3 regions of the Streptomyces sp. NPDC024555 genome follow, and region 1 is predicted to be linked to each of the others. Evidence: riboswitches for the same ligand, from Rfam matches in the RefSeq annotation. Region 1 holds a riboswitch; each other region holds the start of a gene.
The links. A riboswitch is a leader RNA that binds a small molecule or an ion and turns the genes downstream of it on or off. The one in region 1 is predicted to bind S-adenosylmethionine.
Positions count from the first base shown of each region.

Region 2: another riboswitch for S-adenosylmethionine. It lies ahead of thrC (threonine synthase); the one in region 1 lies ahead of ACZ4FH_RS12735 (aminotransferase class V-fold PLP-dependent enzyme).
Region 3: another riboswitch for S-adenosylmethionine. It lies ahead of ACZ4FH_RS11105 (putative leader peptide); the one in region 1 lies ahead of ACZ4FH_RS12735 (aminotransferase class V-fold PLP-dependent enzyme).

Region 1 is NZ_JBVHKV010000006.1:266,164-269,426, reverse strand. It holds gene trpD (anthranilate phosphoribosyltransferase) at 1-913, shown strand, start outside; SAM riboswitch class IV at 999-1,116, shown strand; gene ACZ4FH_RS12735 (aminotransferase class V-fold PLP-dependent enzyme) at 1,308-2,684, shown strand; gene ACZ4FH_RS12730 (Lrp/AsnC family transcriptional regulator) at 2,756-3,037, opposite strand; gene ACZ4FH_RS12725 (rhomboid family intramembrane serine protease) at 3,075-3,263, opposite strand, start outside.
Region 2 is NZ_JBVHKV010000013.1:229,279-232,541, reverse strand. It holds gene ACZ4FH_RS23965 (MoaD/ThiS family protein) at 273-551, opposite strand; gene thrC (threonine synthase) at 591-1,883, opposite strand; SAM riboswitch class I at 1,901-2,027, opposite strand; gene ACZ4FH_RS23955 (glucosyl-3-phosphoglycerate synthase) at 2,192-3,154, shown strand; gene ACZ4FH_RS23950 (alpha,alpha-trehalose-phosphate synthase (UDP-forming)) at 3,199-3,263, shown strand, end outside.
Region 3 is NZ_JBVHKV010000005.1:337,535-340,797, forward strand. It holds gene ACZ4FH_RS11095 (helix-turn-helix domain-containing protein) at 142-702, shown strand; gene ACZ4FH_RS11100 (glutathione S-transferase C-terminal domain-containing protein) at 711-1,490, opposite strand; gene ACZ4FH_RS11105 (putative leader peptide) at 1,711-1,836, opposite strand; SAM riboswitch class IV at 1,814-1,957, opposite strand; gene ACZ4FH_RS11110 (N-acetylmuramoyl-L-alanine amidase) at 2,072-2,662, opposite strand; gene ACZ4FH_RS11115 (esterase-like activity of phytase family protein) at 2,878-3,263, opposite strand, start outside.

The sequences.
Region 1 (3,263 bases):
GATCGCCGGATTCGCGGTCGCGCTGCGGGCCAAGGGCGAGACCGTCTCGGAGGTCTCCGGCCTGGTGCGCGCGATGTACGAGCACGCCGTCACCATCGAGGTGCCCGGACCCACCGTCGACATCGTCGGCACCGGCGGGGACATGGCCAAGACGGTCAACATCTCCACCATGTCCGCGATCGTGGTGGCCGGCACCGGGGCCAAGGTCGTCAAGCACGGCAACCGGGCCGCCTCCTCCGCGAGCGGTTCCTCCGACGTCCTGGGCAAGCTGGGCGTCAATCTGGAGCTGTCCGCGCAGCGGGTCGCCGAGGTGGCCGAGGAGGCGGGCATCACCTTCTGCTTCGCGGTGAAGTTCCACCCCTCGCTGCGGCACGCGGCCAAGGCGCGCGGCGAGCTGGGCGCCCCGACCACGTTCAACATCCTGGGCCCGCTCACCAACCCGGCCAAGGTGCGCTCCCAGGCCATCGGCGTCGCCGATCTGCGGATGGCGCCGATCGTCGCGGGCGTCCTCGCCGAGCGGGGCAACTCCTCGCTGGTCTTCCGCGGCGACGACGGCCTGGACGAGCTGACCACCACCGCGACCTCCCGCGTCTGGATCGCCCGGAACGGAGAGGTGCGCGAGGAGGTCTTCGACCCGCGCGACGTCGGCCTCGACCTGGTGCCGGTGGAGGCGCTGCGCGGCGCTGACGCCTCGTACAACGCGGATGTCGCCCGCCGGCTGCTGGCCGGCGAGACGGGTCCGGTGCGCGACGCCGTCCTGCTGAACTCCGCGGCGGCGCTGGCCGCCCTGGAGCCCTCGGACGCCCCGCTCGCCGCGCGGCTGGCCGAGGGGATGGCCAAGGCCGCCGAGTCCATCGACTCGGGCGCCGCAGGCCGGGCGCTGGAGCGCTGGGTCGTGGCCAGCAACGCCTGATCCCGGCGGGGAGACGCCACGGGGCGCGGTCCGGATCCTGGACCGCGCCTTGCGCGTTCCCCGGCGTATGGCAAGATGCTGGTCAGGTCATGAGTGACAGCGACTACGGCCCCGGCCCGCTGTCCGGCAACCCTCCGTCCGTGGCGGGGTGCCCCGGGTGAAGACCAGGCCGTGGGCAGCGAGGCTTACGGCAAGCGCGGACCCCTCGACATCGTGAGATGTCCACCCGTGGGGTCCTGGTCCTCAGGGAGCCTCTTGTGAGCACGCGAATGCGCTAGGGCTTTTCGGTCCGTACGGCCCGAGCCCTTCTCCGCACACCCTTTTCTCTCTTCTCCCCGTGCTGCCGCGTATCCGCCGGCACGTGGATCTCGCCTGCCTCTTACGGGAGTTCGCCATGTCTGTCGTCACCGCCGCCTCCGACCGTTCGGTTTGTGCCCCGCTGCCCGTTCTGGGCAAGGACGTCACCGTCCCGCTGGTCACCGGCGGTGAGGTCACGTACGCCGCGCTGGACTACGCCGCCAGCGCGCCGGCCCTCCAGCGGGTCTGGGACGACGTGGCCGCCTACGCCCCGTACTACGGCAGCGTCCACCGCGGCGCCGGCTACCTCTCGCAGCTCTCCACGGACCTCTTCGAGTCCAGCCGCGCCACCGTCGCGGAGTTCCTCGGCTGCCGCGCCGAGGACCAGGTGATCTTCACCCGCTCCACCACCGACTCGCTCAACCTGCTGGCCGCGGTCCTGCCCGCCGACTGCCAGGTCTTCGTCTTCGAGACCGAGCACCACGCCTCGCTGCTGCCCTGGCGCGACGCCCGGGTGACCTACCTCAACGCCCCGCGCACCCCCGCCCAGGCCGTCGCCACGCTGGAGCGGGCGCTCGCCGACCGCGACCCGTACGGTCCGGCGCTGGTCTGCGTCACCGGAGCCTCCAACGTCACCGGCGAACTGTGGCCCGTCAGGGAACTGGCCGCCGCCGCCCACGCCCACGGCGCCCGGATCGTGCTCGACGCCGCCCAGCTGGCCCCGCACCACCCGGTCGACATCGGCGAACTGGACGTCGACTGGGTCGCCTTCTCCGGACACAAGCTCTACGCGCCCTTCGGCTCCGGCGTCCTCGCCGGCCGCGCCGACTGGCTGCGCGACGCCGAGCCCTATCTGGCAGGCGGCGGTGCCTCCCGCACGGTCGCCCGGCGCGCCGACGGGGGAGTGGACGTCGAGTGGCACACCACGGCCGCCCGCCACGAGGCCGGTTCGCCCAATGTCATCGGCGTGTACTCCATCGCCTCCGCCTGCAAGGCGCTCACCGAGGCCGGCTTCGACGAGCTGGTCGCCCGCGAGCAGCACCTGGTCGCCGCCGTCCGCGCCGGACTCGCCCAGGTCCCCGAGGTCAAGGTCCTCTCGCTCTTCGGCGACGACGCCCCCCGCGTCGGTGTCATCTCCTTCGTCGTGGAGGGCTGGAACAGCTCCCACTTCGCCGCCGCGCTCTCCGCCGAGTACGGCATCGGGGTGCGCGACGGCCTCTTCTGCGCCCACCCGCTGGTGCGCACCCTGCTCGGCAGCGACCCGCGCGAGGTCGGCGAGTGCGGCGCGCCGGAGGCCGCCCCCGGCGAGAGGTCCCTCAACGCCATCCGGGTGAGCTTCGGTGCCGGTACGCCCGACGAGCACATCGAGCGCTTCCTCGGCGCGGTCAGGGAGCTCGTCGGCAAGGGCGCCCGGTGGAAGTACCGCACCGAGGACGGCCGTTGCGTCCCGGACCGGGGCGCCGCCCAGATCTGAGCCCGACAGCACGGCGGCCGGGTACGGGATCGTCCCGTACCCGGCCGCCGTGCTGCGGTGGTCCGTCCGGCTCAGCCGTCCAGGCCGATGGCGAACGCCGCCTCCAGATCGTGCTGGGAGTACGTACGGAACGCCACATGGGTGTCCGTGGCCTCGACGCCGGGGATCTTGCTGATCCGGCCGGGGATGATGTCGGCGAGGTCGTCGTGCTGGGGGACCCGGACCATGGCGATCAGATCGTAGGTACCGGTGACCGAGAAGACCTCGCTGACGCTGTCCAGCGCGGCGATGGCCTCGGCGATCTCGGGAATCCGGTCCACGCTGGTTTTGATGAGCACGATCGCGGTGATCACGGCTGGCTTTCTCCCTCGGTGGCCGTGGCTGGAGACTTCACTCTAGAGCCTTGTGCCGGGAACGCGCCGGGCCGGGATCGCGCCGGTAGCGTCCCCAGGTGTAGAGGAAGCCGGTGGCGAAGCCCACCACATGGGCGAGATAGGCCACGCCCGGTCCGCTGCCCGCCCCCTCGGCCGCCAGCCACTGGAGCGCGAACCAGAAGATCAGCACGATCCAGGCGGGGAA
Region 2 (3,263 bases), on a different contig from region 1:
GAGCAGCCACGATCGCCCGAATACGGGGAATTCATAAGATTCCAGGGCAAGTCGGGCCAGGCAAAGGCCACTTATGGCGCAAGGTGCTCGAACACTTTGGCTGCATCTTGTCGTGGCCGGGCGCATTCTCGTATGCGGGCGGCACGGGCAGCGGAGGGGACTTCCCACACTCTACCGCGCTCAACCATGCAGAATTGCCCCCTCCGCTTCTCTCGCGGAGGGGGCAATTCTGGTGACGCGGTGGAGTCGGGCCGCCCGGAGCGGCCCGGGGATCAGCAGCCGCCGGCGACGGCCGGGATGATCGAGATGCCGGCGCCGTCCGGGGTGGCCGTGTCCAGGCCGCCCTCGAAGCGGACGTCGTCGTCGTTGACGTACACGTTCACGAAGCGGCGGAGCTTGCCCTGGTCGTCCAGGACGCGGGCGGCGATGCCCGGGTGGTTCTTCTCCAGGGACTCGATCACCTCGGAGAGGACGGCGCCCTCCGCGGGGACCTCGGCCTGGCCGCCGGTGTAGGTGCGGAGGATGGTGGGGATGCGGACCTTGACGCTCATGGTGTGCCCTTCCTGAAGTCTCGGGTGATCGAAAGCTACTCAGTTACCGGCGAGTCCGGCCGCGCGGAACGCGTCGAGGTTCGGCCGGATCGTGGCCGTCGCCTGAGAGGTCTCGGCCACCGCGTCCAGGGTCTTGAGGCCGTCCCCGGTGTTCAGGACCACGGTGGTGAGCGCCGGGTCGAGCAGGCCGTCCTCGATGAGCTTCTTCGTCACGCCGACGGTCACACCGCCCGCGGTCTCGGCGAAGATGCCCTCGGTGCGGGCCAGCAGCTTGATCGCGTCGACGATCTGCTCGTCGTTCACGTCCTCCACCGCGCCGCCGGTGCGGCGGGCGATGTCCAGGACGTACGGGCCGTCGGCCGGGTTGCCGATCGCGAGGGACTTGGCGATCGTGTTCGGCTTCTGCGGGCGGACCACGTCGTGGCCGGCCTTGAAGGCGGCGGAGACCGGGGAGCAGCCCTCGGCCTGGGCGCCGAAGATCTTGTACGGCTTGTCCTCGACCAGCCCGAGCTTGATCAGCTCGCGCAGCCCCTTGTCGATCTTGGTCAGCTGGGAGCCGGACGCGATCGGGATGACGATCTGGTCGGGCAGCCGCCAGCCGAGCTGCTCGCAGATCTCGTACGCCAGGGTCTTGGAGCCCTCGCCGTAGTACGGGCGCAGGTTGACGTTGACGAAGCCCCAGCCCTCGCCCAGCGGGTCGCCGATGAGCTCGGAGCAGAAGCGGTTGACGTCGTCGTAGTTGCCCTCGATGCCGACCAGCTCGCCGCCGTACACCGCGGCCATGACGACCTTGCCCTGCTCCAGGTCGTGCGGGATGAAGACGCAGGAGCGCAGGCCCGCGCGGGCGGCGGCGGCGCCGACGGCGCCGGCCAGGTTGCCGGTGGAGGAGCAGGACAGGGTGGTGAAGCCGAAGGCGCGGGCGGCCTCGACGGCGATCGCGACGACGCGGTCCTTGAAGGAGTGCGTCGGGTTGCCGGAGTCGTCCTTGACGTACAGGCCGCCGGTGACGCCCAGCTCGCGGGCGAGGTTGTCGGCCTTGACCAGCTTGGTGAAGCCGGGGTTGATGTTGGGCTTCTCGGCGACGTCGGCGGGCACCGGCAGCAGCGGCGCGTAACGCCAGATGTTGTCCGGACCGGCCTCGATGCGCTTCTTCAGCTCCTCGGGAGAGCCGCTCGGGAGGTCGTACGCCACTTCGAGCGGCCCGAAACAGGACGCGCAGGCGAAGATCGGGCCGAGGGCGAATCGCTCGCCGCATTCGCGGCAGGAAAGCGCGGCGGCGGGACCCAGGTCCGGGGAGGAATCGGTGTGAACTGCGACAGTCTCAACAGCCATGATGGCGAGGCCCTTTCTCCTCATCTTCCTCATGGCGCGTTTCGCCACGAGACGGAATTGGCACCTTCCCCACCGAACCTCGCGGTCGGCAGGAGGGTTGCCGGGACTTCAACGGGCCGTTCCCTCTGTCCCTCTGGATGAGCGCTGTGGCACCGGATCGTGGGCGCACCATGGATCCGGGCGTTTATCGGCGGACGGACCCCGGCATGCGATGGCCATCTGCGTTGTTCAAGACTGTAACCGAAGCACCGGAGGGTTGAGATAGTCGTCCGGTCCGCGAGATGGATCACATACAGGGAGTGCCGACCGTGCTGGAAGAGGTCGAACGCTGGCTGGCCAGGCGTTCCTGGTCGGCCGCCGACCGTCCGCTGGACCGTCTGCTGGCCGCCAGGGCCGGTCTGGGGGCCGGGGACCCGCACGGCGGAAGCGTCAGCGTGGTGCTGCCCGCGCTGAACGAGGCGGAGACCGTCGGTGACATCGTCGCGACGGTCCGGCGCGAGCTGATGGAGAAGGTCCGGCTGGTCGACGAGCTGGTGGTGATCGACTCCGGTTCGACGGACGCCACCGCCGAGGTGGCCCGCCGGGCGGGTGCCCGGGTGATCCACCGGGACGCGATCCTGCCGCGTCTGCCGGCCGTCCCCGGCAAGGGCGAGGTGCTGTGGCGGTCACTCCTGGTGACCGGCGGGGACATCGTGTGCTTCGTGGACGCGGACCTGAGGGAGTTCTCCGCGGACTTCGTCTCGGGCATCGTCGGACCGCTGCTGACCGACCCGTCGGTGCAGTTCGTCAAGGCCATGTACGACCGCCCGTTCGGGGACACCGCGGGTCAGGGCGGCCGGGTCACGGAGATGGTGGCGCGCCCGCTGCTCAATCTGCACTGGCCGCAGCTGGCCGGTTTCGTCCAGCCGCTGGGCGGCGAGTACGCGGTGCGGCGCTCCCTGCTGGAGCGGCTGCCGTTCCCGGTCGGTTACGGGGTGGAGCTGGGCCTGCTGGTCGACGCCCTGCACACCGTGGGCCTGGACGCCCTCGCGCAGGTGGACGTCGGGGTCCGCCGCCACCGCCACCAGGACGGCCAGGCGCTCGGCCGGATGGCCGCCGCGATCTACCGGACCGCGCAGCTGCGGCTCTCCCGGGGCCATCTGGTCCGCCCCCATCTGACCCAGTTCGAACGCGGTGAGCACGGCTTCGTCCCGCACACCTATCCGGTGGACACCGAGGAACGGCCGCCGATGCGCGAGATCGAGGAGTACGTTTCAGGCCGCGCGGCCTGACTTCGCACGTTTGGGCGGTTCGTGATCGGGCTAGATTCCGCAACATGGTCTCCGAGCACGCCCCGCAGCCCGCTGCCCAGGTCCTCGTCGCGTCCAACCGCGGCCCGGT
Region 3 (3,263 bases), on a different contig from region 1:
AGCCGCTTTCCTGGGTCGGGAGGGGGCCGGGCCCGGCAGGGGCGCCGACAGCCGTTCCGTATACGGAACGTTCTGTTTGTGGAACACTAGAGAGGCGGGCCGACGCCCGTCAACCGGGAACTGCGGAGCGGATACGGGCCGATGGGGCTGAACGAGGACGTGGGGCGCAGGCTCCGGGCGCTGCGGCGTGAGCGGGAGCTGTCCCTGTCGGAGCTGGCCCGCCGGTCCGGCGTGGGGAAGGGGACGCTCTCCGAGCTGGAGAGCGGCACCCGCAACCCCACCCTGGAGACGCTGTACGCGCTGACCACCGCGCTCGGCCTGCCCCTCAGCGCCGCCCTGGGCGACCCGCCCGCGACGGCCGGCCCCGGCCCCGTCCGCACCGGCGTGTCCGGCAGCGCGGTCACCGCCGTCCTGCTGGAGCGCTACGAGGACGAGGACGGATCGGCCGTCACCGACGTCTTCCGCGTCAGTATCCGCGCGGGCGCCGTCCAGGAGTCCCGGGCCCATGTCCCCGGCACCCGGGAGAGCCTGATGGTCCTGAGCGGCACCGCCGTCGTCGGCCCGCCGGACGCCACCCGCACCGTCGGTCCCGGTGCGAGCGTCCGCTGGCGGGCCGATGTGCCTCATGTCTACGGCGCGCCCGACGGCGCGGTGGAGGGTGTCCTCTTCGTCCGCTATCCCTCGGCGGCCGGGACCGGCTGACGCACCGCTCACGCGGCGGCGAGCAGGGTCCCGTACGCCCGCCGGAACGCCGGATGCCCGCCGAGCCGGCGGACGTACGCCTGGAGCCGGGGATACGCCCCCGGCGCACCGGAGGCGCCCGGCTGGACGAGGGCCGTCCAGAGGTCGACATCGGCGGCCGTGAGCCCGTCGCCCAGCGCGTACGGCCGCAGCGGGAGCCGGCGCTCCAGCGCGCCGAGCACCGCCGCCCGTCCGCCGGCGTCGGCGAGACCGTGCTCCAGCAGTTCGCGGAGCGCCTCGATGTCGAGGGCCAGGGCGGGAGGGGTGAGCGCGCCGGGGCGGTCCGTGTCCCGGCCGGACACCAGCCCGGCGAGATCGCGCAGGATGTCCGGGGTGTGGTTGCTGACGATGCGTCCGCTCCACCGGTCGCGCAGCGCGGGGACGGTCAGCGGGCCGTCGTAGTGGTGCACCGTCGCCTCGTAGGCGGCGCGCAGCGAGGCGAAGCCCTCCGGAGAGGCGGCGGGGTGGGTCAGCAGGGTGGTGGTGACGCTCCGCCCCGGGCCGAGCAGGTCCAGGGTGATCGAGACGCGCAGTGAGCGCGGACAGCCGGCGGACAGGAAGAGTTCGTAGCGGTGCGGAGCGGGATAGAAGCCGCCCGCGAGACCGACGCCGATCCGGCTGAGGAAGCGCGGCGAGGCGATGCCCGACGGAGGGCGCAGGCCCAGCGCACGGGCGGGGGAGACGGAGGGGGCGGGGGAGTGCGGGGGCGTTCCGGTCGTACCGGGGCCGGGCGAGACTGTTTCGGGCATGACTCTCCTGTGGGATCCCTGGAGGAACGGCGGAGCCGCCGCCGCGTTCCGGGCGGCGGGACGGGGAGGGGGCGATGGCGCCCGCGCGAGGGTGTGCGGGGCGCGGGGGACCGGCCGGTGGCCGTCCGCTCACGGAGCGGGCCGGCGGGTGCGGGGGCGGATCGGTGGCGGTCCGGCCGGCCGTCGACGGCGGGCCGGGCGGACCCCGGGGAGCGGGCGCCTACGCGGCGCCGGCGACGCGCAGCAGATCGATGTGCAGACGCCTCGTCAATCCGATCCTGGGCACTTCCCACCGGTCCTGCCGTCGGGGCCCGCGGGAGGCGGGGCCGCGCTTGTCCTGTCGCACCGACAGGACCCGGTCGTCACCCGGAGCACCCCATCGCGGCCGAAGGGTTGCCCGTCAGCGGGCCGGGGCCGATGACCGCGCGGACGGGGAGCCCGTGCGCGCGGCGCTGACAGTCGTGACCGTCCCCGTCAGTCTCGGCCCGCCCGGTGGCGCCGTCAAGGACACCGCCGCCGCCGTCTCGACTGGTGGTCGGTTCCCGTACGGCGCAGGGGCGTTCGTGGCGTGTGCGGCGGGCTCAGCCCGCGCTCAGCAGGTTGACCAGCCGGATGTAGCGCACCCAGTCCCAGTGGCTGCCCGGGTCCGTGTGGTCGGAGCCCGGCACCTGGGAGTGGGCCAGGATGTGCGCGCGGTCCTTGGGAATGCCGTAGCGGTCGCAGATCGAGGCGGTCAGCAGGGCCGACTTCTCGTACAGGGCGTTGGTGAAGTACGAGGGCTGGTCCACGTACCCCTCGTGCTCGATGCCGATGCTGCGGGTGTTGTAGTCCCAGTTCCCCGCGTGCCAGGCGATGTTCTTCTCCCGGACGCACTGGTCGATGTAGCCGTCCGAGGAGCGCACCACATAGTGCGCGGACACCTGCTTCGCCGGGTTCTGGAAGATGGCCACGGCGTCGGAGAACGTCTCCTGGGTGACATGGATGACCACGTACTGGACGGGATACGCCGAAGGGCGCGAGGAGACCGTGTAGTTGGAGGCCGACGCCGGGACCCAGTGCGCCGTCGGGTAGTCCGTGTCGCCGGCCTCGGCCGCGCTGGCCCGGACGGACGAGGGGAGCAGCGCCGCGGCGACGGTGGCCGCGGTGCCCTGGATGATCCTTCTGCGGTCCATGTGTGTACTCCTGGCGGTGGGGGGACGGAGGAACACGGTTCGCACACACGTCCGTTGACCGGATCCCCGTGTCCGGTGTCCGGCCGGGCGGTGTGCGCGCCCACCGTACGGGTGCGGCGCGGGCGGCGGAAGACGGCGGGGCGCGAAACGGGGCGCGCGGACGCGACCGGGCCGCCGGGCGGGGAGCCCGGCGGCCCGAGGGACATGACCGGGTGTCAGTGCGTCAGCGGCCGGGGCAGCTCGATGGTCGTCACGGTCGTCCTGATCCCGGAGTCGACCAGCCGCCCGTGCGCGTCGAAGGCGCCGGCCCCGTCCGTCATCCCGAAGTCGTTGTCGTTGACGAGGGTCAGGGTGCTGCGGCCCGTCACCGCCACGCCCTCGATCTTGCCGGGCACGCCCGGCACCGTCCCGAGGTCGACGACGAGGCTCTTGCGGAGCACCGGGACACCGGAGGCCGCCGGGTCCGTCAGCTCCTCGTACGACGGGGAGGAGGCCGGGGCGTCCCAGCGCGACCCCAGGATCCCGGCGCCGCGCGGCAGCGTGACGCGGTGCAGCCGTGCCGTGCGGTCGGTGCGCTCCTCGACGAGCAGGGTGTCGCGGC